DNA from 4 places in the Streptomyces sp. CS113 genome. Region 3 is predicted to be linked to each of the others. Evidence: riboswitches for the same ligand, from Rfam matches in the RefSeq annotation. Region 3 holds a riboswitch; each other region holds the start of a gene.
What was found. Region 3 has a riboswitch for cyclic di-AMP ahead of B9W62_RS20450 (M23 family metallopeptidase). Riboswitches for the same ligand answer to the same signal wherever they lie in the genome.
Positions count from the first base shown of each region.

Region 1 (5,670 bases), 1.1 Mb from region 3:
GTGACGCGGTCGCCGACCGCCAGCGAGACCGTCGGCTGCTCGGCGCCGGCCGACCTGCGGGTGGCGAAGCCGGACGCGCCCGACGCCGACGAGCGGGAACGCGACGACGACAGCGACGCCGCCACGCCCGAGACCGGCGCGGAGGGCGCGGGACCGTTCGCCCCGGTCCGCTTCCACTCCAGGTGCGGGGCCGGGATCTCCTCCAGGAACCGCGAGGGCGGGTTGTACGACGGCTGGCCCCAGGCGCTGCGCAGCGTCGACCGGGTCAGGTAGAGGCGCTCACGGGCGCGCGTGATGCCGACGTAGGCGAGGCGCCGTTCCTCCTCCAGCTCCTTGGCCTGGCCGAGGGCGCGCATGTGCGGGAAGACGCCGTCCTCCATGCCGGTGAGGAAGACGACCGGGAACTCCAGGCCCTTGGCGGTGTGCAGGGTCATCAGGGTGACGACGCCGTCGCCGTCCTCCTCGTCCGGGATCTGGTCGGAGTCCGCGACGAGCGCGACCTTCTCCAGGAAGTCGGCCAGGGTCCCCGACTCCTCGCCCTCGGCCTGCTCCTGCTCGAACTCCAGGGCGACGGCCGCGAGTTCCTGGAGGTTCTCGATGCGGGTCTCGTCCTGCGGGTCGGTGGAGGCCTGCAACTCCGCGAGGTACCCGGTGCGTTCGAGGATCGCCTCCAGGACGGTCGCCGGTCCGGCGCCGGACTCGACGATCGTACGGAGGTCCTCCATGAGCGTGTTGAACCGCTTGACGGCGTTCGCGGAGCGCGCGGCCATGCCGTACGCCTCGTCGACGCGCCTGAGCGCCTGCGGGAAGCTGATCTTCTCGCGCTGGGAGAGCGCGTCGATCATCGCCTCGGCACGGTCGCCGATGCCGCGCTTGGGGACGTTGAGGATGCGGCGCAGCGGCACCGAGTCCTCCGGGTTGGCCAGCACCCGCAGGTAGGCCAGGACGTCCCGGACCTCCTTGCGCTCGTAGAAGCGGACGCCGCCGACGACCTTGTAGGGCAGGCCGGTGCGGATGAAGACCTCTTCGAAGACACGGGACTGCGCGTTGGTCCGGTAGAAGACCGCGACGTCTCCGGCCTTGGCCTCGCCCGCGTCGGTGAGGCGGTCTATCTCGTCGGCGACGAACTGCGCCTCGTCGTGCTCGGTGTCGGCGACGTACCCGGTGATCTGCGCGCCGCTGCCCTGGTTGGTCCACAGGTTCTTCGGGCGGCGGGACTCGTTGCGCTCGATGACGGCGTTGGCGGCGCTGAGGATGGTCTGCGTGGAGCGGTAGTTCTGCTCGAGCAGGATCGTCGTCGCGTCCGGGTAGTCCTCCTCGAACTGGAGGATGTTGCGGATGGTGGCGCCGCGGAAGGCGTAGATCGACTGGTCGGCGTCGCCCACCACGCACAGCTCGGCGGGCGGCACCTCGGCCTCCGGCGGCACGTCGACGGGGTGCTCCGAGGGCACGCCGACCAGCTCGCGCACCAGGGCGTACTGGGCGTGGTTGGTGTCCTGGTACTCGTCGACCAGGACGTGCCGGAAGCGGCGGCGGTAGTGCTCGGCGACGTCCGGGAAGGCGCGCAGCAGATTGACCGTGGTCATGATCAGGTCGTCGAAGTCGAGGGCGTTGGCCTCGCGCAGCCGCGACTGGTACATCGCGTACGCCTGGGCGAGGGTCTTCTCGAAGCCGTCGGCAGCCTGCGCGGCGAAGTCCTCCTCGTCGATCAGCTCGTTCTTCAGGTTCGAGATCTTGGCGCTGAAGGACTTCGGCGGGAACTTCTTCGGGTCCAGGTCGAGGTCGCGGCAGACCAGCGCCATGAGCCGCTTGGAGTCGGCGGCGTCGTAGATCGAGAACGACGAGGTGAAGCCGAGCCTCTTCGACTCGCGGCGCAGGATGCGCACGCACGCGCTGTGGAAGGTCATCACCCACATCGCGTTGGCGCGCGGGCCGACGAGCTGCTCCACGCGCTCCTTCATCTCGCCCGCGGCCTTGTTGGTGAAGGTGATCGCGAGGATCTGCCCGGGGTGGACGCTCCGCTCGGCCAGCAGGTGGGCGATGCGGTGGGTGAGGACGCGGGTCTTGCCGGAACCGGCACCGGCCACGATGAGCAGCGGGGAGCCGGAGTGGACGACGGCGGCCCGCTGGTACTCGTTCAGCCCCTCCAGGAGCGCGGCGGCGTCCAGGGCGGGGCGCGGGGCGCCGTCCCGGTAGTGGGTCTCCCGCTCCGGAGGCGCGTCGAACTTCCCGCCGAACAGATCGTGCGGCACCGGCTCCGGTCCGTGCTCGTCCTCGGGCGGCGGCGGGGGTTCCTCCTCGTGACCCCGGGGGGTCTGGAGGCTCGCCAGGAAGCTGTCGTCAAAGAGGCTGCTCATCGCTCTCCGAGTCTAGGGCGCCCCACCGACAACCCGGTGCCACCCCGGAAAATGCCCACCGCTCCCGGGCGCGGACACGCCCTGCGACCAGCGGAACCACGAAGAGTGACGCCCATGACCGCCCCGGAGGCACCCGAACAGAAGGTCACGAAAATGTATCGGGCATATCACCCACCAACCTTCACAGCGGCCACACGAGTTGGCTACGGTGCGGGGCAGGCCGCTCGACCCCCTCCGGCGAACCTCGCCGGGCCGCGCGGCCTCCGCCGAGTCCGGTACGCCGCACGGCAGCCGGAGCCGGGGACCCAACCGAGAACTTTGGGGTGAATCGGCGACACCGCCCTCCGTGAGGGACGGACTCGCCGTAGGGCAACCCTTCCGCATCACACCGCCCGAACCCGACAGCTAACCCGGTAGGCGGAGCACTGGAAGGAGTCGCCTCCTTGGCGTCGCACCGCAAGTCGCGTCCCACCGGTCCCCGCGTCGCGGGCATACGGACCCCGGCCCTCGCCACCGCGGCCCTCACCTCCGTCGCCCTGCTGTCCCAGACGGCGAACGCCACGCCGTCGGACGACCGGCCGACCCTCGAAGAGGTCGAGAAGAAGGTCGACGACCTCTACCGCCAGGCCGGGTCGGCGACCGAGAAGTACAACGCGGCCAAGGAGAAGACCTCCAAGCAGCGCAAGAAGGTCGACACCCTCCTCGACGACGTCGCCCAGCGCACCCAGAAGCTCAACGACGCGCGCGAGGAGCTGGGTTCCTTCGCCTCCGCCCAGTACCGCACGGGCGCCTCGGTCCCGGAGACCGCGACACTGCTCCTCGCGGACTCGCCGCAGGACTACTTCGACCAGAACCAGCTGATGAACCGGCTCACCGGCCGGCAGAAGACCGCCGTCGACGACTACGTCACCCAGCAGTCCGACACGATGAAGAAGCGCCGCGAGGCCACCGAGAGCCTCGAGACGCTCACCGACTCGCAGAAGGACCTGAAGACGGCCAAGGCGACCGTCCAGAAGAAACTCGCCACCGCGCGGGAGCTGCTCTCGGAACTGACCGCCGAGGAGAAGGCCCGGCTCGCGGCGATCGAGAAGAAGAAGCAGCAGGAGGCCGCCCGCAAGGCCGCCGAGCTGGCGAAGCGGCAGGCGGCGCAGGAGGAGGCCGAGCGCAAGCGCCGGGAGGAGGCCGCCGAGCAGGAGAGCGGCTCCGGATCCTCGGGAAGCTCCGGCGGCACCGGCACGTCGGAGTCGGGCTCGTCGACGCCGGGCACCTCGAACGGCACCAAGGCCGAGAAGGCGATCGCCTTCGCCCGCGCCCAGATCGGCAAGCCGTACGTCTGGGGCGCCACGGGCCCCGGCTCCTACGACTGCTCGGGCCTCACCCAGGCCGCCTGGAAGGCCGCGGGCGTGACCCTGCCGCGCGTCACCTACGACCAGGTCAACGCCGGCACGACCGTCTCCGTCTCCCAGGCACAACCCGGTGACCTGGTCTTCTTCTACGACGACATCAGCCACGTCGGCCTGTACATCGGCGACGGCATGATGATCCACGCGCCGAAGCCGGGCGCGTACGTCCGCGAGGAGTCGATCTTCTACGACGGCGAGTCGTCGATCTACAGCGTGGTGCGCCCGGCCTGATCGCCGCGGGTCCTTAGCATCGGGCCCATGTCATCGGCCACCCATCCCTCCGCGCTGCGCGCCTGGTGGGCGCAGCGTCCACCGGCGGCCGGGGCCGCGGTGATGGCGACCGGCATCGTGTCGGTCGCCCTGCATCTGACGGGCCGCGAGGTCCTGTCCCGGATCGCCCTGGTCCTGGCGTGCGCCGCCTGGCTGATACTGGCCGCGAACTTCGTCTACCTGCTGCTGGCCGACCGGGCGCAGTGGGTGAAGCGGGCCGGGACACCGGGGGCGCTCACCGCCGTCGCCGCGACGACCGTGCTCGGCACCCGCTTCTCGCTGCTCGGCTGGTCGCTCCTGGCGGCGGTGCTGCTGGCCCTGGCCGCCCTGCTGTGGCCGTGGCTGCTGCTCCTGGTGGTGCGGCACTGGGGGCGGCGGATGCCCGGGGCGGTGTTCCTGAGCTGCGTGGCCACGGAGGGGCTCGCCGTGCTCGCCGCCACACTGGCCGCGGCCACCTCGACGCCCTGGCTGGCGCACGCGGCGCTGGTGCCGTTCTGGCTGGGCATCGTGCTCTACCTGATCGCGCTGTTCCGCTTCGATCTGCGGCAGGTGGCCCGGGGCTCGGGCGACCACTGGGTGGCGGGCGGCGCGCTCGCCATCTCGGCCCTCGCCGGCGCCAAGCTGCTCGCGGCGGCCGGGACCGGCATGTACCTGTGGAACGCCGACGACCAGGCCGTCCTGCACGACGTGACGGTCTTCCTGCTCACGCTCGACCTCGCCTGGTACGCCGTGCTCCTGGCGGCGGAGATCGCCTGGCCCCGCCTGCGCTACGACGTGCGCCGCTGGTCGACCGTCTTCCCGCTCGGTATGACGGCGGCGGCGACGCTGTCGGTGGCCGCCGTCGTCGACGTCCCGTGGCTGGACGTGCCCGGCCGGGCGCTGCTGTGGATCGCGGTGGCCGGGTGGCTGGCGGTCGCCGCGGGCGCGGTCGTACGGGCCCGGGCGGGGCTGCGGTCCGCGGCAGCGGACCCCGGTGCGACGGTCAGGTCCACAGCACCGCGATGAAGACGTTGACCAGGGTCAGCCCGCCCACCAGCGCGAACAGCGGCTTTTCCACCTTCTCCTCGTCCCGCTTCACGTAGACCAGGCCGAGGATCACGATCAGTACGGCGAGCTTGACGCCGATCTTGACGTTGTCGACGGAGTAGTCCTGGGCCTGGTTGAGGCCGACCAGGACGGCGCCGGTGACCAGCATCGTCAGCGCGCCGTGCAGCATCGCGGGGGTGAACCGGGCCGTGCCCTGGCCCATCGCCTTCATCTGGGTCAGGAAGCCGCCCAGGAGCGAGGCGATACCGATGATGTGCAGGCCGACGAAGATGTGGATGAGTACGTCCATGGGGCCGGAGCCTAATGAGGGGCCCGCCACGCCCGGACACCGGCCTGCCCCGCAGCCGGACACCGGCTTGCCCCGCCGCCGCCGGACACCGGCCTGCCCCGCCGACCCCATAACAGCTCCCCACCCCCACCCGCCTCCGATCCGGCACATCGGTCATCACCCTGTGTGAAGACGACGCGCCCTGGAGGCGCCGGCGGTCACGTGCGGTCGCCGTGCGATCCGGTGCCGCCACTTCCGCGCATTCCGTCACCGGACCGTTACCGACCCGCCTAGCGTCCTCGCTCAGGCAGCCGGAACGGACCGG
Region 1 covers NZ_KZ195574.1:3,483,921-3,489,590, forward strand. The annotation lists gene pcrA (DNA helicase PcrA) at 1-2,357, opposite strand, end outside; cyclic di-AMP (ydaO/yuaA leader) riboswitch at 2,612-2,794, shown strand; gene B9W62_RS15080 (C40 family peptidase) at 2,801-3,991, shown strand; gene B9W62_RS15085 (tellurite resistance/C4-dicarboxylate transporter family protein) at 4,019-5,035, shown strand; gene B9W62_RS15090 (hypothetical protein) at 5,013-5,366, opposite strand.
Region 1: linked by a shared signal. The riboswitch ahead of B9W62_RS15080 (C40 family peptidase) and the one ahead of B9W62_RS20450 (M23 family metallopeptidase) in region 3 are both predicted to bind cyclic di-AMP.

Region 2 (5,670 bases), 560 kb from region 3:
GACCATCGGCGGACAGGACGTCGCGGCGGGCGACCCCGTCCTCGTCGTGCTGGCCGCCGCCGACCGGGACCCGGAGCGGTTCACCGACCCGGACACCCTGGACCTCGCCCGCCGCGACAGCCAGCACCTCGGGTACGGCCACGGCATCCACTACTGCCTCGGCGCCCCGCTCGCCCGGCTGGAGGGGCAGACGGCGCTGGCCACGCTGCTGACCCGGCTGCCGGACCTCCGCCTGGCCGCGGACCCGGCCGAACTCCGGTGGCGCGGCGGCCTCATCATGCGAGGTCTGCGCACCTTGCCCGTCTCGTTCACCCCGCCCGCGTCATCGGCCGGCAACGGTCCGTCGCCGACGCAAAAGTGACACGCGCTCAACTCTGTGATCTTCACGTGATCTGCGCGGCATGAACTTGTGACAAGTGATGATCTCCCTATACGTTCACGGATCAACGTGGTGTCGAGCGTCATCCGCCGCGTGGTCCCCGTCGTCTTGTGAAAGGTCGTCGCATGCTCTCCGGGAACGGTCGTCACCGCCGCCCCCGCCAGGCACCCGCTCTGGTCGTCGCCGCCGGAGTGACCGGCTCTGCCATCGCGATTCCGCTGCTCGGCGCGACCGGCGCCCACGCGGCCGGCTCGGCGGCCTGGGACCAGGTGGCCGAGTGCGAGACCGGCGGCGCCTGGAGCCAGAACAGCGGCAACGGCTACTACGGCGGCCTGCAACTGTCCCAGGAGGCCTGGGAGCAGTACGGCGGCCTGGACTACGCCCCCAGTGCCGACCGGGCCAGTCGTTCCCAGCAGATAAGAATCGCCGAGAAGATGCACGCGGACCAGGGCATCGCCGCCTGGCCGACCTGCGGTCTGCTCGCCGGCCTGGGCAACGACTCCGGGGTCGCGGGCGGCGGCTCGGACGCGGCCGGTGACGGGGCGTCGGAGGGTACGGACGCCTCGGGGGAGACGGACACCACCAAGTCGTCCAAAACGCCCACGACCACCAAAACGCCCGAATCGACCGGCTCGTCCGGTGCGGCCGACACGTCGGAGTCGACGTCCGGAGCGTCCTCTTCGTCCCCTTCGCCCTCTTCTTCTGCCTCTTCCTCGGCGTCGCCTGACGCCTCGTCCGAGGGTGCGGACCAAACCGCCAAGCCGGACACTTCGGCCGAATCCGACCCCTCCGTCAGCGCCGAACCGCAGGGCACCGAGGGCTCGTCCGGCTCCGGCAAGCACCGCGGCGGCAGTGCGGACGAGGGTGCGACGGGAGAGGGCCGTACGGACTCGGCGACGGGCCGGCACGCCTCGCGCGACGGTGACGAGCGGGAGGCCGGGGACGGCCGTTACGTCGTCCGCACCGGCGACACTCTCTGGGCCATCGCCGACTCCCTTGAGGTCGACGGCGGGTGGCACGCGCTGTACGCCGACAACGAGACCGTCGTCGGCGCCGACCCCGACCACATCCTGCCCGGTCAGACGCTCACGGTCACGGGCGAATCGGGCGAAAAGTAGGGGGAGTTCGCGTCACGGTTAGAGACTGTATGTCCCTTTTGGATCTCGTGAGAGATAGGTCTCAGAAGCCGTGATCGTCTTTGAAAATCCGCGGAGCGCGTGTCTACGGTCATGACCGCTCGCCACCGCGGGCCCCGACAGCCGCAACGCCGAATCCTGCCAGCGGCCGTACGGGAACAGTCGTCGCGTCAAGCGCCGAAGGCAGGAGCGGGGGACCCAAGGTAAGTGCCGCACCGGGCAGTTGAGCCGGAGCGGCTAGGGGTGGAGCCGAGTTCCGCGAGGAACCCGGCCGGGCAACTCAACCGGCCCGAACCCGACAGCTCACCTCGCAGGCGTCGGTGAGGGGATCAACCATGCTGTTTTCCGGCAAGGGCAAGCACCGTCGTCCGTCCAAGGCCACCCGCGTCATCGCCGTCGCCGGCGTCACCGGTGCCGCCGTCGCCGCCCCGCTGATGGCGGCCGGCAACGCCTCCGCCGCCACCGCGTCCGAGTGGGACGCCGTCGCCCAGTGCGAGTCCGGCGGCAACTGGTCCATCAACACCGGCAACGGTTACTACGGCGGTCTGCAGTTCTCCGCCTCCACCTGGGCCGCCTACGGCGGTACGCAGTACGCCTCCACCGCCGACCAGGCGAGCAAGTCCCAGCAGATCCAGATCGCCGAGAAGGTGCTCGCGGGCCAGGGCAAGGGTGCCTGGCCGGTCTGCGGCACCGGCCTGTCGGGCGCCGCGTACACCGGCGGCGGCTCCGAGGACAGCGGTTCCGGCAGCTCCGAGAGCTCGCAGAGCCAGAGCGGCGGCTCCACCGCCGAGCGCTCCACCGAGCAGAAGGCCTCCCGCTCCTCCGAGCGTCCGGCCGCCGAGCCGAAGGCCGAGAAGCCCGCCAAGAAGACCGTCACCACCCCGACCGGCAAGAAGGTCGAGAAGGGCGACGGCGAGTACAAGGTCGTCAAGGGCGACACCCTCAGCTCGATCGCCGACGAGCACGACGTCAAGGGCGGCTGGGCCAAGCTGTTCAAGCTGAACGACGACATCGTCGACGACGCCGACCTGATCTACCCGGGCCAGCAGCTGCACCTGAAGTAAGCGGCGGCGGCCCCCGCGACTCCCGCCCCGGTGCGTGTTCCCCCGTACGCACCGGGGCGGGATTTTCACATTCCGCCTTTGTTCCGTTCGGAAACAATTTACTCTCGGTTCTGTCCAGCGGGTGGGCGATCGGCTGGCCGATCGCCCGGAGCCGGTTAGGCTCGGTCCCGCAGAGCCGCCGCGGGTCCCGCGGGACCCGCGCGTCACACCGAAGCGTCACATTGAAGAAGGAGATGCTCGTGCCGTCCATCGACGTCGTCGTAGCCCGGGAAATCCTGGACTCCCGAGGCAACCCCACGGTCGAGGTCGAGGTCGGCCTCGACGACGGCAGCACGGGTCGTGCCGCCGTTCCGTCCGGCGCCTCCACCGGTGCCTTCGAGGCCATCGAACTCCGCGACGGCGACGCGAGCCGTTACCTCGGCAAGGGCGTCGAGAAGGCCGTGCTCGCCGTCATCGAGCAGATCGGCCCGGAGCTGGTCGGCTACGACGCCACCGAGCAGCGCCTGATCGACCAGGCCATGTTCGACCTGGACGCCACCGACAACAAGGGCTCGCTCGGCGCCAACGCCATCCTCGGCGTCTCCCTCGCCGTCGCCCACGCCGCCTCCGAGGCCAGCGACCTGCCGCTGTTCCGCTACCTGGGCGGCCCGAACGCGCACCTGCTGCCGGTGCCGATGATGAACATCCTGAACGGCGGCTCGCACGCCGACTCCAACGTGGACATCCAGGAGTTCATGATCGCCCCGATCGGCGCGGAGTCCTTCTCCGAGGCCCTGCGCTGGGGCGCCGAGGTCTACCACACCCTCAAGAAGGTCCTGAAGAAGAAGGGCCTGGCCACCGGCCTCGGCGACGAGGGCGGCTTCGCCCCGAACCTCGGCTCCAACCGCGAGGCCCTCGACCTCATCCTGGAGGCGGTCAAGGAGGCCGGCTACACCCCCGGCGAGCAGATCGCCCTCGCGCTCGACGTCGCCGCGTCCGAGTTCTACAAGGACGGCTCCTACACCTTCGAGGGCAAGGAGCGCACCGCCGCCGAGATGACCGAGTACTACGCCGAGCTGGTCGAGGCGTACCCGCTGGTCTCCATCGAGGACCCGCTGTTCGAGGACGACTGGGACGGCTGGAAGACCATCACCGCCAAGCTCGGCGACAAGGTCCAGCTCGTCGGCGACGACCTGTTCGTCACCAACCCGGAGCGCCTGGCCCGCGGCATCGAGGAGAACTCGGCCAACGCCCTGCTGGTCAAGGTCAACCAGATCGGTTCGCTGACCGAGACCCTGGACGCCGTCGAGCTGGCCCAGCGCAACGGCTTCAAGTGCATGATGTCCCACCGCTCCGGCGAGACCGAGGACGTCACCATCGCCGACCTGGCCGTCGCCACCAACTGCGGCCAGATCAAGACCGGCGCCCCGGCCCGCTCCGAGCGCGTCGCCAAGTACAACCAGCTGCTGCGCATCGAGGAGATCCTCGACGACGCCGCGGTGTACGCCGGCCGCAGCGCCTTCCCCCGCTTCAAGGGCTGAGCGCCACCCGGTAAGGCCCCGTAAGAGGCAGCGTCGTACGTACGTCCCCGTACTCGGTCCCGTACCGTGTGCGGGGACGTACGCACGTAGCACGGACCACGCGCGCAGGACGACGCACGAAGACGGAGGCGGCACATGGCGGTGAAGGACCGGGACCGTTTCTCCACCGCGACCAGGATCCGGATCATCGGGGAGCAGACCGCGGCCCGGGTCTACCGCTCGCAGACCAAGCGCCAGGCCCGGCGCTCCCGGCTGACCGGCCGGGCCGCGCTGCTCGCGATGGTGCTCTGCTCGCTCGTGGTGGCGCTCGCCTACCCGATACGGCAGTACGTCGCCCAGCGCGCCGAGATCGCCGATCTCCGGCGGGAGCAGCGGGAGACCCGGCAGCGGGTCGAGGACCTGCGCGACCTCAAGGCACGCTGGCAGGACGACGCCTACGCCGAGCAGCAGGTCCGGCTGCGGCTGCACTACGTGATGCCGGGGGAGACGGGGTTCGTCGTCGTCGACCCGGACGCCGCCAAGCAGGCCCGTGCCGAGGCCGGCGCCGCCGACCGCCCCTGGTACCGGAACGTGTGGGACGGGGTCGACAAGGCCGACGCCGCCGCCCGCCGGCAGTGAACCGGCCGCGCCGACCGGACCGGCGGCGCAGACCGCTCCGGCAGTGACTCAACAGGAAGACCAGCAGAAGACAGTCATGCAGACTCCCCCGCCGACCACCCCGCGCACCGAGCCGACCGACGCGGACGTGGCGGCCTTCAAGCAGCAGCTCGGCCGCCCTCCGCGCGGTCTGCGCGCCATCGCCCACCGCTGCCCGTGCGGGCAGCCCGACGTGGTGGAGACGGCGCCGCGGCTGCCCGACGGCACGCCCTTCCCCACGCTGTACTACCTGACGTGCCCGAAGGCGGCCTCCGCCATCGGCACGCTGGAGGCGAACGGCGTGATGAAGGAGATGACCGAGCGCCTGGCCACCGACCCGGAGCTGGCGGCCGCCTACCGCGCGGCGCACGAGGACTACGTCCGGCGCCGCGACGAGATCGAGGAGCTGACCGGCTTCCCGAGCGCCGGCGGCATGCCGGACCGGGTGAAGTGCCTGCACGTGCTGGTCGCCCACTCGCTGGCGGCCGGCCCCGGCGTCAACCCGCTGGGCGACGAGGCGATCGCGATGCTGCCCGAGTGGTGGCGCAAGGGCCCGTGCGTGACGCCCACCGACCAGAGCGGCCAGAGCGGCCAGAGCGGCCAGGAGGACGCCCAGTGACCCGGGTCGCCGCCGTCGACTGCGGTACGAACTCCATCCGGCTCCTGGTGGCCGACGCCACCGTGTCCGACAGCGCCTCCGGCGCGGGGGCCACGGCCGAGCTGACCGACCTGGACCGCCGTATGACCATCGTGCGGCTCGGCCAGGGCGTCGACCGCACCGGACGGCTGGCGCCCGAGGCGCTGGAGCGGACCTTCGCCGCCTGCCGGGAGTACGCCGGGATCATCAAGGCGCACGGCGCCGAGCGGCTGCGCTTCGTGGCCACCTCCGCCTCCCGCGACGCGGAGAACCGGGACGACTTCGTGCGCGGCGTGCT
Region 2 covers NZ_KZ195574.1:5,155,035-5,160,704, forward strand. The annotation lists gene B9W62_RS23035 (cytochrome P450 family protein) at 1-361, shown strand, start outside; gene B9W62_RS23040 (transglycosylase family protein) at 505-1,497, shown strand; cyclic di-AMP (ydaO/yuaA leader) riboswitch at 1,681-1,847, shown strand; gene rpfA (resuscitation-promoting factor protein RpfA) at 1,851-2,579, shown strand; gene eno (phosphopyruvate hydratase) at 2,819-4,099, shown strand; gene divIC (cell division protein DivIC) at 4,235-4,717, shown strand; gene B9W62_RS23060 (DUF501 domain-containing protein) at 4,794-5,354, shown strand; gene B9W62_RS23065 (Ppx/GppA phosphatase family protein) at 5,351-5,670, shown strand, end outside.
Region 2: linked by a shared signal. The riboswitch ahead of rpfA (resuscitation-promoting factor protein RpfA) and the one ahead of B9W62_RS20450 (M23 family metallopeptidase) in region 3 are both predicted to bind cyclic di-AMP.

Region 3 (5,670 bases):
GTCCGCGGACTACGGTGAATCGTGGCGGCACCAGCGGCGCCTAGGGTGTGCCCGCCGGACCCCGCCGCCCGTCTGCCTCCCGGAGTGCCACCCATGCCCCTCCCGCACGTCCTCCTCTCCGCCGCCGTCTCCCTCGACGGCTACCTGGACGACACCGGCCCCGAACGGCTCCTGCTGTCCGGCCCCGCCGACTTCGACCGGGTCGACGAGGTGCGGGCCTCCGTGGACGCGATCCTGGTCGGGGCCGGCACGATCCGGGCCGACAATCCGCGGCTGCTGGTGAACTCGGCCGAGCGGCGGGCGGCCCGGGTCGCGGACGGACGGGCGGAGTACCCGCTCAAGGTCACCGTCAGCGGCAGCGGCGAGCTGGACCCGGCGGCGCGGTTCTGGCACACGGGCGGGGACAAGGCGCTGCTGACCACGGACGACGGTGCCCGACGGGCCCGTGCGCTCGGGATCGCCGCCGACGTCGTGTCCCTGGGGCCGGTGCTCGACTGGACCGCGGCGCTGGAGTACCTGCACGACCGGCGGGACGTGCGGCGGCTCATGGTCGAAGGGGGCGGGACCGTCCACACCCAGCTGCTCCAGCAGGGGCTCGCCGACGAACTGCACCTCGTCCTCGCGCCGCTGTTCGTGGGGGACCCGGCCGCACCCCGGCTGTTCGGGCCCGGGGCCTACCAGGGCGGGCGGCTGCGGCTGGTGGAGTCGCGGCGGCTCGAGGACGTCGTGCTGAACCGCTACCTGCCCACCGCTCCCGGCACCGGCGACCGTGCCGCCGCCGACCGGCACTGGCTGGCGCTCGCCTGTGAGCTGGCCGAGCTGTGTCCGCCGTCGGACACCGCGTTCAGCGTGGGGGCGGTCGTGGTCGCCGCCGACGGGAGCGAGCTGGCGCGGGGGTACTCGCGGGAGGGCGGTGATCCGGTCGTGCACGCCGAGGAGGCCGCGCTCGCGAAGGTCGATCCCGGCGACCCGCGGCTCGCCCGCGCCACCGTCTACAGCAGCCTGGAGCCCTGCGCCCGCCGCGCCTCCCGGCCCACACCCTGCGCCCGGCTGATCCTCGACGCCGGGGTGCGCCGCGTCGTCACGGCCTGGCGGGAGCCGGACACCTTCGTGGCGGGAGCGGACGGCAGCGGGGTGCTCACCGCGGCGGGTGCCGCCGTCGTCGTACTGGACGAGTACGCGGAGCGGGCGAAGGCGCCCAACCGCCACCTGGAGGGGTAGGGAAACAGGGGTGAGGAGATACGGATGTGCATTCCGCCCCCGGGATGACGTACAGTGGTGAACACAACGACGCGGGGTGGAGCAGCTCGGTAGCTCGCTGGGCTCATAACCCAGAGGTCGCAGGTTCAAATCCTGTCCCCGCTACTGAAGGCCGAGGGCCGGAATCCGAAAGGGTTCCGGCCCTCGGTGCGTTTCCGTAGGTGTTCCGTGTCATCCGGTCGGCCCCTCACCGCTCGCCGCCCGCCCCCGCTCCCGGAAACCTGGAGTCCGGGACGGCAAGCGGCGCGGACGTGCCGGCGCGGACGTACGGGGCGGCGGGAGACGAGTGGTGCGGCCAGGTGACGTGGACGACGAGGGAGCGTACGCCAGAGCCGGCGGCCGACTCCCCGGCGATCCCGTGCCCGACCCGGGCCTCGGCGACGAACCGCAGCCTCCGCCGCCCCCGGCGCCACCACCACGCCGGCGGACCGGGTACGGGCGCGCCTTCGTGCACGCGCTCCCCGTGCTGCTGATCGTCGTCGCCATCCTGTACGACGTCTTCACCCCGAGGTACTTCACCGCCGGCCCCCTCTACACGGCCGCGCCCCTGGTCGCCGCACCGCTCTACTCGCGGCGCGGCACGGCGCTCACCGGCGTCGCCGTGGTCGCCGTCGTCATCGGCCTCCAGTTCGGCAAGGGCGTCATCCACTACGTCGACTCCCTGACCGAGCTGATCACCATCGCCACGGTCGCCGTGCTGGCCGTCATCGTGAACGGCCTGGTCCGGCGCAGCAGCGAGCGCCTCGTGTCGGTCCGCGAGATCGCCGAGGCCGCCCAGCGCGCCGTACTGCCCCAGCCCGCCGAGCGGATCGCGGGCTTCGAGATCGCCGTCTGCTACGAGGCCGCGCAGGCGGACGCCTTCATCGGCGGCGACCTGTACGCCGTGCAGGACAGCGCCCGCGGCGTCCGGCTCATCGTCGGGGACGTGCGCGGCAAGGGCATGGGCGCCGTGGCCGCCGTCGCCGTCGTGATCGGCGCCTTCCGCGAGGCCGCCGAGCAGGAGGCGACGCTGGAGGCGGTGGCGCAGCGCCTGGAGCGGGCGCTGGCCCGCGAGGGCACCCGGCGCGACGGACTGGACGCCTTCGAGGGCTTCACCACCGCCGTGCTCGCCGAACTCCCGCACGGCGACGGGACGGTCCGCATCGTCAACCGCGGCCATCCGCCGCCCCTGCTGCTCTACGCCGACGGCACCCTCGGGCCCCTGCCCGCCCGCGAGTCGGCGCTGCCCCTCGGCATGGGCGAGCTGGGTGTGTGGCCCGACCGCGCGGAGGAGGTCGCCTTCCCCGGCGGGGCCACGTTGCTGCTGTACACCGACGGACTGACCGAGGCCCGGGACGCGAAGGGCGAGTTCTACGATCCGCAGGCACGGCTGGCCGGCCGCGTCTTCCCGCATCCGGAGACCCTGCTCGACACCCTCGCCGAGGACGTGCGCCGGCACTCCGGGGGCGGCATGGCGGACGACATGGCACTGCTCGCCGTACGGCGGCCCCGGCGCGGCGACCATGATCATTGTCACGAGCCGTGACAGTACGACCCCCCTCCGCATAACAACTGATACACCGTCAGAAAAACCTGACGTGAAGGGGAATACTGAAGCGGGGTCAACTCGCCCGGTTTTCACCGGTCGTGAGGGGTACGTCCCGGCCGTATCCGTTAATGATCAAGAGGAACGGCTTGGAATCGGAGCCTCGCGTCTATTAACGTTCGATAACGCAGCGCGGTCGTCCCAGCCGTCACAGAAGGCGGCTCCGTGCGCACGCGCCGAATCCCGCAAGGGAACCGGGGAACCACCACATTGGGGTGAATCGGGCGTATGACGCCGTGGAGACACGGCCGTCAGACACCCGTAGGAGACCTTCCTGCTCCGAACCCGTCAGCTAACCCGGTAGGCGGAAGGAAGGAAAGGAGTACGCCCACGTGGCGTCCAACCGGCCTGCCCCCGAGGCCCCGTTCGTGCCCAGCGGGCACGGCACCGACACCTTCGGCTACGACGCCCCCCGCGCCGAAGAGGGTCCCTGGGAGGAGTGGAACCCCACCGCGGAGTCCATCCGCCCCGTGCGCGGCCGGCACCGCGTCGCCAAGCAGCGCGGCGGGCTCGCCCGCAGCTCCACCGTCCTCGGCGTCGGTGTCATAGCCGCCGTCGGCGCGGGCGGCATGGCCAGCGCGCAGACCGGCAAGCCGCCGGTGTCCATCTCGATGCCGGACCTGCCGAACGTCGGCTCGCTCATGCCCGGCGGTGACGAGGAGCCGGAGCCCGAGGGTTCCGCCACCCCGCTCAGCGGCATCACCCAGGCCGTCGCCGCCGACAGCTCCGAGGGCACCGGCACCGCCGACGCCGGCGAGTCGCTGCGGGCCCGGATCATGGCGCAGGCCGAGCAGCAGCAGGCGCAGGTCGAGACCAAGGCCGCCGCCGAGGCCCAGGCCGCCGCCGAGAAGAAGGCCGCGGAAGCCGCCGCCAAGGCGGAGAAGGAGGCCAAGGAGAAGGCCGCCGCCGCCAAGAAGAAGGCGGAGGAGGAGGCCGCGAAGAAGGCCGAGGCCGAACGGCTCGCGAAGCTGGCCAAGCAGTACACGCTGCCGACCTCCTCGTACACGATCTCCTCGACCTTCAACCAGGCCGGTTCCCTCTGGGCCTCCGGCCACCACACCGGGCTCGACTTCGCCGCCCCCACGGGCACGCTGCTCAAGGCGGTGCACAGCGGCACGATCACGTCGGCCGGCTGGGACGGGTCGTACGGCTACAAGACCGTGCTCACCCTCGACGACGGCACGGAGCTCTGGTACGCGCACCAGTCCTCCATCAACGTCAGCGTCGGCCAGAAGGTCACCACCGGTGACGTCATCGGCCGCGTCGGCGCCACCGGCAACGTCACCGGCGCCCACCTCCACCTGGAGGTCCACACCGACGGCGGCACCGGCATCGACCCGATGGCCTGGTTGCAGAGCAAGGGGCTCACGCCCTGATCCGCCGCGTCCCCGCTGCGCCCGGCCCCTGAATCGCCCCGCTGATCCCCGGCGGTCCTGACGGCAACCCCCCGACGTCAGGGCTGCCGGTTTGCGGGATCTTTGCGTGCGCGCGGGTGCGTGCCGGGATGGTCTGCTCCGACGCGGTTGTTGACTCGGTACATGACTTCTCTGCGCAAGCTCGGCTCCTCCGACCTCGAGGTCTTCCCCCTCGCCCTGGGCGGCAACGTCTTCGGCTGGACCGCCGACCGGGACGCCTCCTTCGCCGTCCTGGACGCCTACACGGCGGCCGGCGGCAACTTCGTCGACACCGCCGACTCCTACTCCGCCTGGGTCGACGGCAACAGCGGCGGCGAGTCCGAGACCGTCCTCGGCCAGTGGCTCGCGGCCCGCGGCAACCGAGACGACGTCGTCCTCGCCACCAAGGTCAGCCAGCACCCCGAGTACCCCGGCCTGTCCGCCGCGAACATCAGGGCCGCGGCCGACGCCTCGCTGCGCCGCCTGGGCACCGACCACATCGACCTCTACTACACCCACTTCGACAAGCCCGAGGTGCCGGTCGAGGAGATCATCGGCGCGCTCGACGAGCTGGTGAAGGCCGGCAAGGTGCGGTACATCGCCGCCTCCAACATCTCCGCCGAACGGCTCGCGGCGTCCCTGGAGTTCTCCGACCGCGAGGGCCTCGCCCGGTACGTCGCCCTCCAGCCGCACTACAACCTGGTCTCCCGCGACACGTACGAGGGCGAGCTGCGCGACCTCGCCGAGCAGGCCGGTCTCGCGGCCGTGCCGTACTACGCCCTCGCGGCCGGCTTCCTCACCGGCAAGTACCGGCCCGGCACGGACGTGGACAGCCCGCGGGCGGGTGGCGCGGCCAAGCACCTGGAGACGGAGCGGGGGCGCCGGGTGCTCGCCGCCCTGGACGAGATCGCCGCGGCCCACGAAGCCCCCGTCGCCACGGTCGCCCTGGCCTGGCTGGCCGCCCGGCCGACGGTGGCGGCGCCGATCGCGTCCGCGCGCACGGTGGAACAGCTGCCGGCCCTGCTGGGCGTGGCCGGGCTGAGCCTGACGGAGGACGAGATCGGACGGCTGACCCGGGCGTCCGCCTGACCGTCCGCACGGCGCGGACCTACGGCCGGTGGGGTCCGGGCGGCGCGTACGGGCCGCCCGGCGCGTGCGGGCCGTACGGCGCGGAGGGGGCGGGATACGGCGCGTGCGGTCCGTACGGCGGGTACGGCGCGTAGGGGGCGTACGGGGTGGGTGCGGGGTGCGGGGCGTACGGGGCGGATGCCGTTCGGGCGCCGTACACGCCCTGCGCCCCGCCGTCCTGCACCCCGCCGTATGGATACGCCCACGGTGGTACCGGCCGCGGCAGGGGCGGCGGCGGGGGTGCCGTGGCCCGGGCCGCGTAGTCCAGCGCCGGGCGGGCCACGCCCCGCAGGTGCCACAGGG
Region 3 covers NZ_KZ195574.1:4,595,798-4,601,467, forward strand. The annotation lists gene B9W62_RS20435 (dihydrofolate reductase family protein) at 94-1,221, shown strand; tRNA gene B9W62_RS20440 (tRNA-Met) at 1,292-1,365, shown strand; gene B9W62_RS20445 (PP2C family protein-serine/threonine phosphatase) at 1,565-2,785, shown strand; cyclic di-AMP (ydaO/yuaA leader) riboswitch at 3,010-3,166, shown strand; gene B9W62_RS20450 (M23 family metallopeptidase) at 3,178-4,221, shown strand; gene B9W62_RS20455 (aldo/keto reductase) at 4,384-5,328, shown strand; gene B9W62_RS20460 (PrsW family intramembrane metalloprotease) at 5,348-5,670, opposite strand, start outside.

Region 4 (5,670 bases), 940 kb from region 3:
GGAGCGGCGTCGGCCGGTGCCTTGCGCTGCCCAGACGGGCGGACGACGTCCGTGCCGGACACGACGACCGTGCCGGAGCGTCCGTGGTAGCCGATCGGGAGGTGCTTCCAGTTCGGGGTGAGGGAGTCCGCGGCATCGGGGCGGAAGATCTGGCCGACGTTGCGGGCGTGGTTCTCGGAGGCGTAGAAGTCGACGTAGTCGGCGACCTCGAAGGGCAGGTGCAGGGTCACCGACGACAGCGGATGGAAGAACGGCTCCAGGACCTCGCGGTGGGAGGGGACCGTCACCCACGCCGTCAGCGCGCGCCGCACGTCCGACCACGCCGTGCGTCCGGCCGCCAGCAGCAGGTTGAGGGTGGGTTGGGCGAGCAGGGACGCGTACGGCGAGCCGAGCGCGTGGGCCGCCGCGCCCGCGTCGAGGACGTGGTCGCCGAGCCGGACGCCCACCGTACGGTCCGTCCGGTCCGTCCGGTTCGGCCCGTCGGACGAGCCGGGGATCGAGAACACGCCGTACGGAAGGTTGTGCGGGCCGAAGGGGTCACCCTCGGGGACATCGAAGGGGGGCATCGGGTGCTGCCTCGCTTTCGTGCTCGCCATGTGCGCCGTGCGCGCCGGTGTGCCACGCGATCGGTGTGCCACGCGATCGGTGTGCGTGGTGTGACACGTGGTCGGGCCACACGTTACGGGTGACCTACCGGTCTTGGGCAGTGCGGCAGGAGGCAGTGTCCGGCAGGTCGTGGTGTCGCCGAACGGCGCTGAGGCCCTGAACCCGCTCCAGCCGATGATGTGTCAGGTTGTGGGACCTGACCGGGCGTTCGCGTGCATCGGCGGCCGGGTTCGAACGCACTCACCACGCCCTCGTTCGGAAGCGGTCACGGGTGAGTCGGAGGGGTGCGGTGTCCGTATTCTCTGATCATGGACCGCACCGCATATTCACTCGTCGCCACCGACCTGGACGGCACGCTGCTCCGCGGCGACGACACCGTCTCCGACCGGTCGCTGGCCGCGCTGGCGAGGGTCGCCGGGGCGGGTGCGCGCCACCTGGTGGTGACGGGGCGGCCGGCCCCCCGGGTGCGCCCGCTGCTCGACCGGCTCGGCTGCACGGGACTCGCGGTGTGCGGGCAGGGCGCGCAGGTGTACGACGCCGGTGCGCACCGGATGCTGTGGTCGGTCACCCTCGACCGGGAGCTGGCCGAGACCGCGCTCGGCAAGATCGAGGCCGAGGTGGGACAGGTGCACGCCGCCGTCGACCAGGACGGCGTCGACGGGCTGACGCTCATCGAGCCGGGCTACCTGATGCCCCACCCGACACTGCCCGCGGTGCGCGTCGAGCGTCGCGAGCAGCTGTGGTCCACGCCGATCAGCAAGGTGCTGCTCCGCCACCCCGAGCTGACCGACGACGAACTGGCGGGGACGGCGCGCGCGGTGGTCGGCTCCCTCGCGACGGTCACCATGTCGGGGCCCGGCACCGTGGAGCTCCAGCCCTGCGGCATCACCAAGGCGACCGGCCTGGCGCTGGCCGCCGAGCGCCTGGGTGTGGGGCGGCGGCGGACGATCGCCTTCGGGGACATGCCCAACGACATCCCCATGTTCCACTGGGCGGCCCACGGCGTCGCCATGGCCGGTGCCCACCCCGAACTCAAGGCGGTGGCGGACGAGGTCACCACGACGAACGAGGACGACGGCGTGGCCGTCGTCCTCGAGCGGATCTTCGGTACCGCGTGAGGCGGTACCCCATGGTGCGCCACCACATGGTGCGCCACCACATGGTGCTTCACCGCATGGTGCGCCACCGCGGCGGTACGGCTCAGTACGCGCTGAAGACGTTGTCCATCGAGCCGTAGCGGTCGGCCGCGTAGTTGCAGGCGGCGGTGATGTTGGCGACCGGGTCGTACGGGTCCCAGGAGGTGCCCTCGACGTGGTACGCCTGGAAGGTCGGGTCGATCACCTGGAGCAGGCCCTTGGACGGGGTGCCGTTGATGGCGTTGATGTCCCAGTTGTTGATGGCGAGCGGGTTGCCGGAGGACTCCCGCATGATGTTGCGGTGAATGCCCTCGTAGGTCCCGGGGATGCCGTGCTGGGCCATGATGTCGAGCGACTCACGGATCCAGCCGTCGAGGTTGTCCGGGTAGGCCGTGGCCGCCGTGGTGGCGGTCGTGGCGGCGGCCGGGGTGGCCGCGGAGGCGGTGCTGGCGCCGATGAGCGGCAGCGCGAGCACCGCGGCACCGGCGCCGGCCACGGCGAGCTTCCGGGCGAGGCGGCTGGTGCGGGCGTGACGGTTCTGACCGTTGGCAGACATGCGGTGTCCCTCTCCTTACGCCTACGAGGTGAGCTGTCGGGTTCGGGCGGGGAGGTGCCCGGCCGCGCCCTGACGGGTACGGCTTCACCCCGAGCCGCTCCGGTGGTGACCGGCGCGGCGACTTACCTGGGTCCCCCGCTCCTGCCGGCGAGTGTGTTGGTGGATGACTGTGCGACGGGCGGTGGCAGGATTCGGCGTCCGCCCGACAGGCCGGGAACGTATGCGAGAGCACATGTCCGGAACAAGTGCAGGAATCACCCAACGCGCCTGTTGACCATGGTCTGAGGTGTTTGAGGCTCTTGATCCTTTGCTGTTGCCACGTCCCAACTGGCTTGCGGGGCAAAGGCGGGGCACAGGTTCGGGCGGGGTTGCTCGCAGGTGGCTCGAAGTGAGCCAACTCACTGGCTTAAACAAGCACCGCAAAACGGGCATTAGCCTCAACTGTGCGTCAACCGGCCGCGGGTGGCGACGGCTTCGAGTGTCGAGCGGCGAGGGGAGGGAAGCGAGTGGGGAGCGGGTGGCCGGGAAGGGGGTGGCCGTACCCGCCGGGGCGCGCGCGTGAACCGGCGTGGCAGGGGGTGGGTGCGCGTGTCGATCGGGTGACGTTCTCGAAGTGCGGGCCGTTGGGAGGAGTGATGGGATCTTCGGTGGCGGTTTCTGCTCCGTCCGCCCTCCGGGTCCGGCTCCCCTTGTTCTCTGGCCCTCCGGCGATGTCAACCGAAATCTGCTCATATCACCTGATCAAAAACATACCGTTCATGATCCGATACCGACCAGCCTGTAACGGTGGGCGCTAGCGGTGATCGAAACGTGACCGGATACGCTGACTTGAGTGGTGGCAGCGACCTATCGACAAACCAGGTAATCGCCGGGTAATCGCCAGTAGACACCAGCAGACAGGAGACCCCTCGTGACCGTCGTCGGGCCGTTCGGGCTGAGCGTGCGGGACCAGGCTCTGGAAGCCGATGTCCAGGCCGGATTGGTTGCTGTCGAGGAAGGGTTGCTCGAGGCAACCAAAAGCGAGGTGCCGTTCATCACGGAGGCCGCCCAGCACCTGGTGCGGGCCGGCGGGAAACGGTTCCGGCCGCTGCTGGTGATGCTCTCGGCCCAGTTCGGCGACCCCTACGCCCCCGGGATCGTGCCCTCGGCCGTGGTCGTGGAGCTGACCCACCTCGCCACGCTGTATCACGACGACGTGATGGACGAGGCCGCCGTGCGGCGCGGCGTGCCCAGTGCGAACACCCGCTGGGGCAACTCGGTCGCGGTCCTCACCGGCGACTTCCTGTTCGCCCGCGCATCGCAGATCCTCGCCGACCTCGGTCCCGAGGCCGTCCGGGTCCAGGCCCTCGCGTTCGAGCGGCTGGTCACCGGCCAGATCCTGGAGACGGCCGGCCCGCAGGACGGCCGCGACCCGGTCGACCACTACCTGGACGTGCTGGGCGGCAAGACGGGCTCGCTGGTGGCGGTCTCCTGCCGGTTCGGCGCGATGATGTCCGGCGCCGACGAGACGGTGGTGGACGTGCTGACCCAGTACGGCGAGCGGCTCGGTGTCGCCTTCCAGCTCGCGGACGACGTCCTGGACATCGCCTCCGACTCCGACGAGTCCGGCAAGACGCCCGGCACGGACCTGCGCGAGGGCATCCCCACCCTGCCCGTACTGCGGCTGCGTGAGCGGGCGGCCCGGCTGGGGCTCGCCGAGGACCTCGCGCTGTGCGAGCTGCTCGACTCCGACCTGAGCGACGACGCGCGGCACGCCGAGGCGCTGCGCCTGCTGCGCGCGCACCCCGCGCTGGAGCAGGCCCGCCGGGACACCGTCCGGTACGCCAAGGACGCCCGGGCCGCGCTGGCCCCGCTGCGGGAGTGCGACGCGAAGGCCTCGCTGATCGAGCTGTGCGACGCGGTGGTCCACCGGGCCGGCTGACCGCTCGGCGGCCCGTCACGAGCCGTCGGCTGTCTGCCGTTGCTGTCAGCTGTCTGCCGGTGCCGTCGGCTGTCTGCCAGTGCCGGCAGGTGTCTGCCGGTGTCGTCCGTCGCACCATTCGCTGCGCGCCGCCCATGACGCGCCGCCCGTGACGCGCCGTCCGTGACGTGCGTCACGCGTCGGGCCCGTCCGCTGCCGGGTGGCGTACAGCGGCCCCTACGGGCCGGGGGAGTCTGGGCCCTTGCGTGTCATCCCGCAGGAGTAGGCGGAGTTGAGCCCGGGGTCTGACGCCTGCGCTCCGGTGATTTGGTCAGATGGACACCACGGAAAAACACCAATCCTCACCGATTCGGGTGAGAATGGCGGCTCACGGGTGAACGCGTGCGAGGTCGCGAGACAGCCGCCGCCGACGACGGAGGTAGGGCAGACATGGCACCGATCGATTCCGACGACAGCACGACCGCCGGGGAGGGCGAGGAGCTGCGGGCCGGACGGCGCAAGGCCGCGCGGTACGTCGTCCCGGTCGCGGTGATGGGAGTGGCGGCCGTGACGATCGGGCTCGTCCCCGCGCTCGCCGACTCGGGCGACCCCGACCTGCCGAAGGTCACGGCGGAGCAGCTCATAGAGAAGATCGCCAAGTCGGACGTCGAGCAGCTGTCCGGCACCGTGCGCATCAACACCGACCTGGGCCTGCCGGACCTCGGCGGGCTGGAGAGCGGCCTGATGTCCGGAATGTCCGGAGGTCCGGGCTCCGGCGGGGACGGCGAGGGCTCCGCCGCCGACCCGTCGGCCAAGCTCACCGAGCTGGTGTCGGGCAGCCACACGCTGCGCGTCGCGGCCGACGGCCCCGACCGGCAGAAGCTCTCCCTCATGGAGAACGCCGCCGAGTACAGCCTGATCCACAACGGCAAGGACGTCTGGGGCTACGACAGCCAGTCCAACGAGGTCTACCACTCCACCGCCCCCGACGGCGCCGAGCGGCCGGAGAAGGACGTGCCGGCCACGCCGAAGGACTTCGCCGAGCAGGCGCTCAAGTCGGTCGACGACACCACGTCCGTGACCGTCGGCGGCACCGCGCAGGTGGCCGGCCGGGACGCCTACCGCCTGGTCGTCGAGCCCAAGCAGGAGGGGTCCACGGTCGGTGCGATCACCGTGGCCGTGGACGCCGAGACCGGTACCCCGCTGAAGTTCACCCTGACCCCGGCGAGCGGCGGCGCCGCCGTCGTGGACGTGGGCTTCACCAAGGTCAGCTTCGCGAAGCCGGACGCGTCGACGTTCGACTTCACGCCGCCCGCGGGAGCGAAGGTCACCGAGGCCGACGAGGCCGGCTCGCCCGACCAGGCCGGCGCGCCCGCCGATGCCCCGGAGCTCGGACGCAAGGCCGAGGGCGACCTTGCCAAGGGGATGGACGGCCTCAAGGTGATCGGCGAGGGCTGGAGCTCGATCGCCAC
Region 4 covers NZ_KZ195574.1:3,659,619-3,665,288, reverse strand. The annotation lists gene fahA (fumarylacetoacetase) at 1-566, opposite strand, end outside; gene B9W62_RS16035 (HAD family hydrolase) at 915-1,724, shown strand; gene B9W62_RS16030 (transglycosylase SLT domain-containing protein) at 1,807-2,298, opposite strand; cyclic di-AMP (ydaO/yuaA leader) riboswitch at 2,303-2,470, opposite strand; gene B9W62_RS16025 (polyprenyl synthetase family protein) at 3,209-4,219, shown strand; gene B9W62_RS16020 (LolA family protein) at 4,649-5,670, shown strand, end outside.
Region 4: linked by a shared signal. The riboswitch ahead of B9W62_RS16030 (transglycosylase SLT domain-containing protein) and the one ahead of B9W62_RS20450 (M23 family metallopeptidase) in region 3 are both predicted to bind cyclic di-AMP.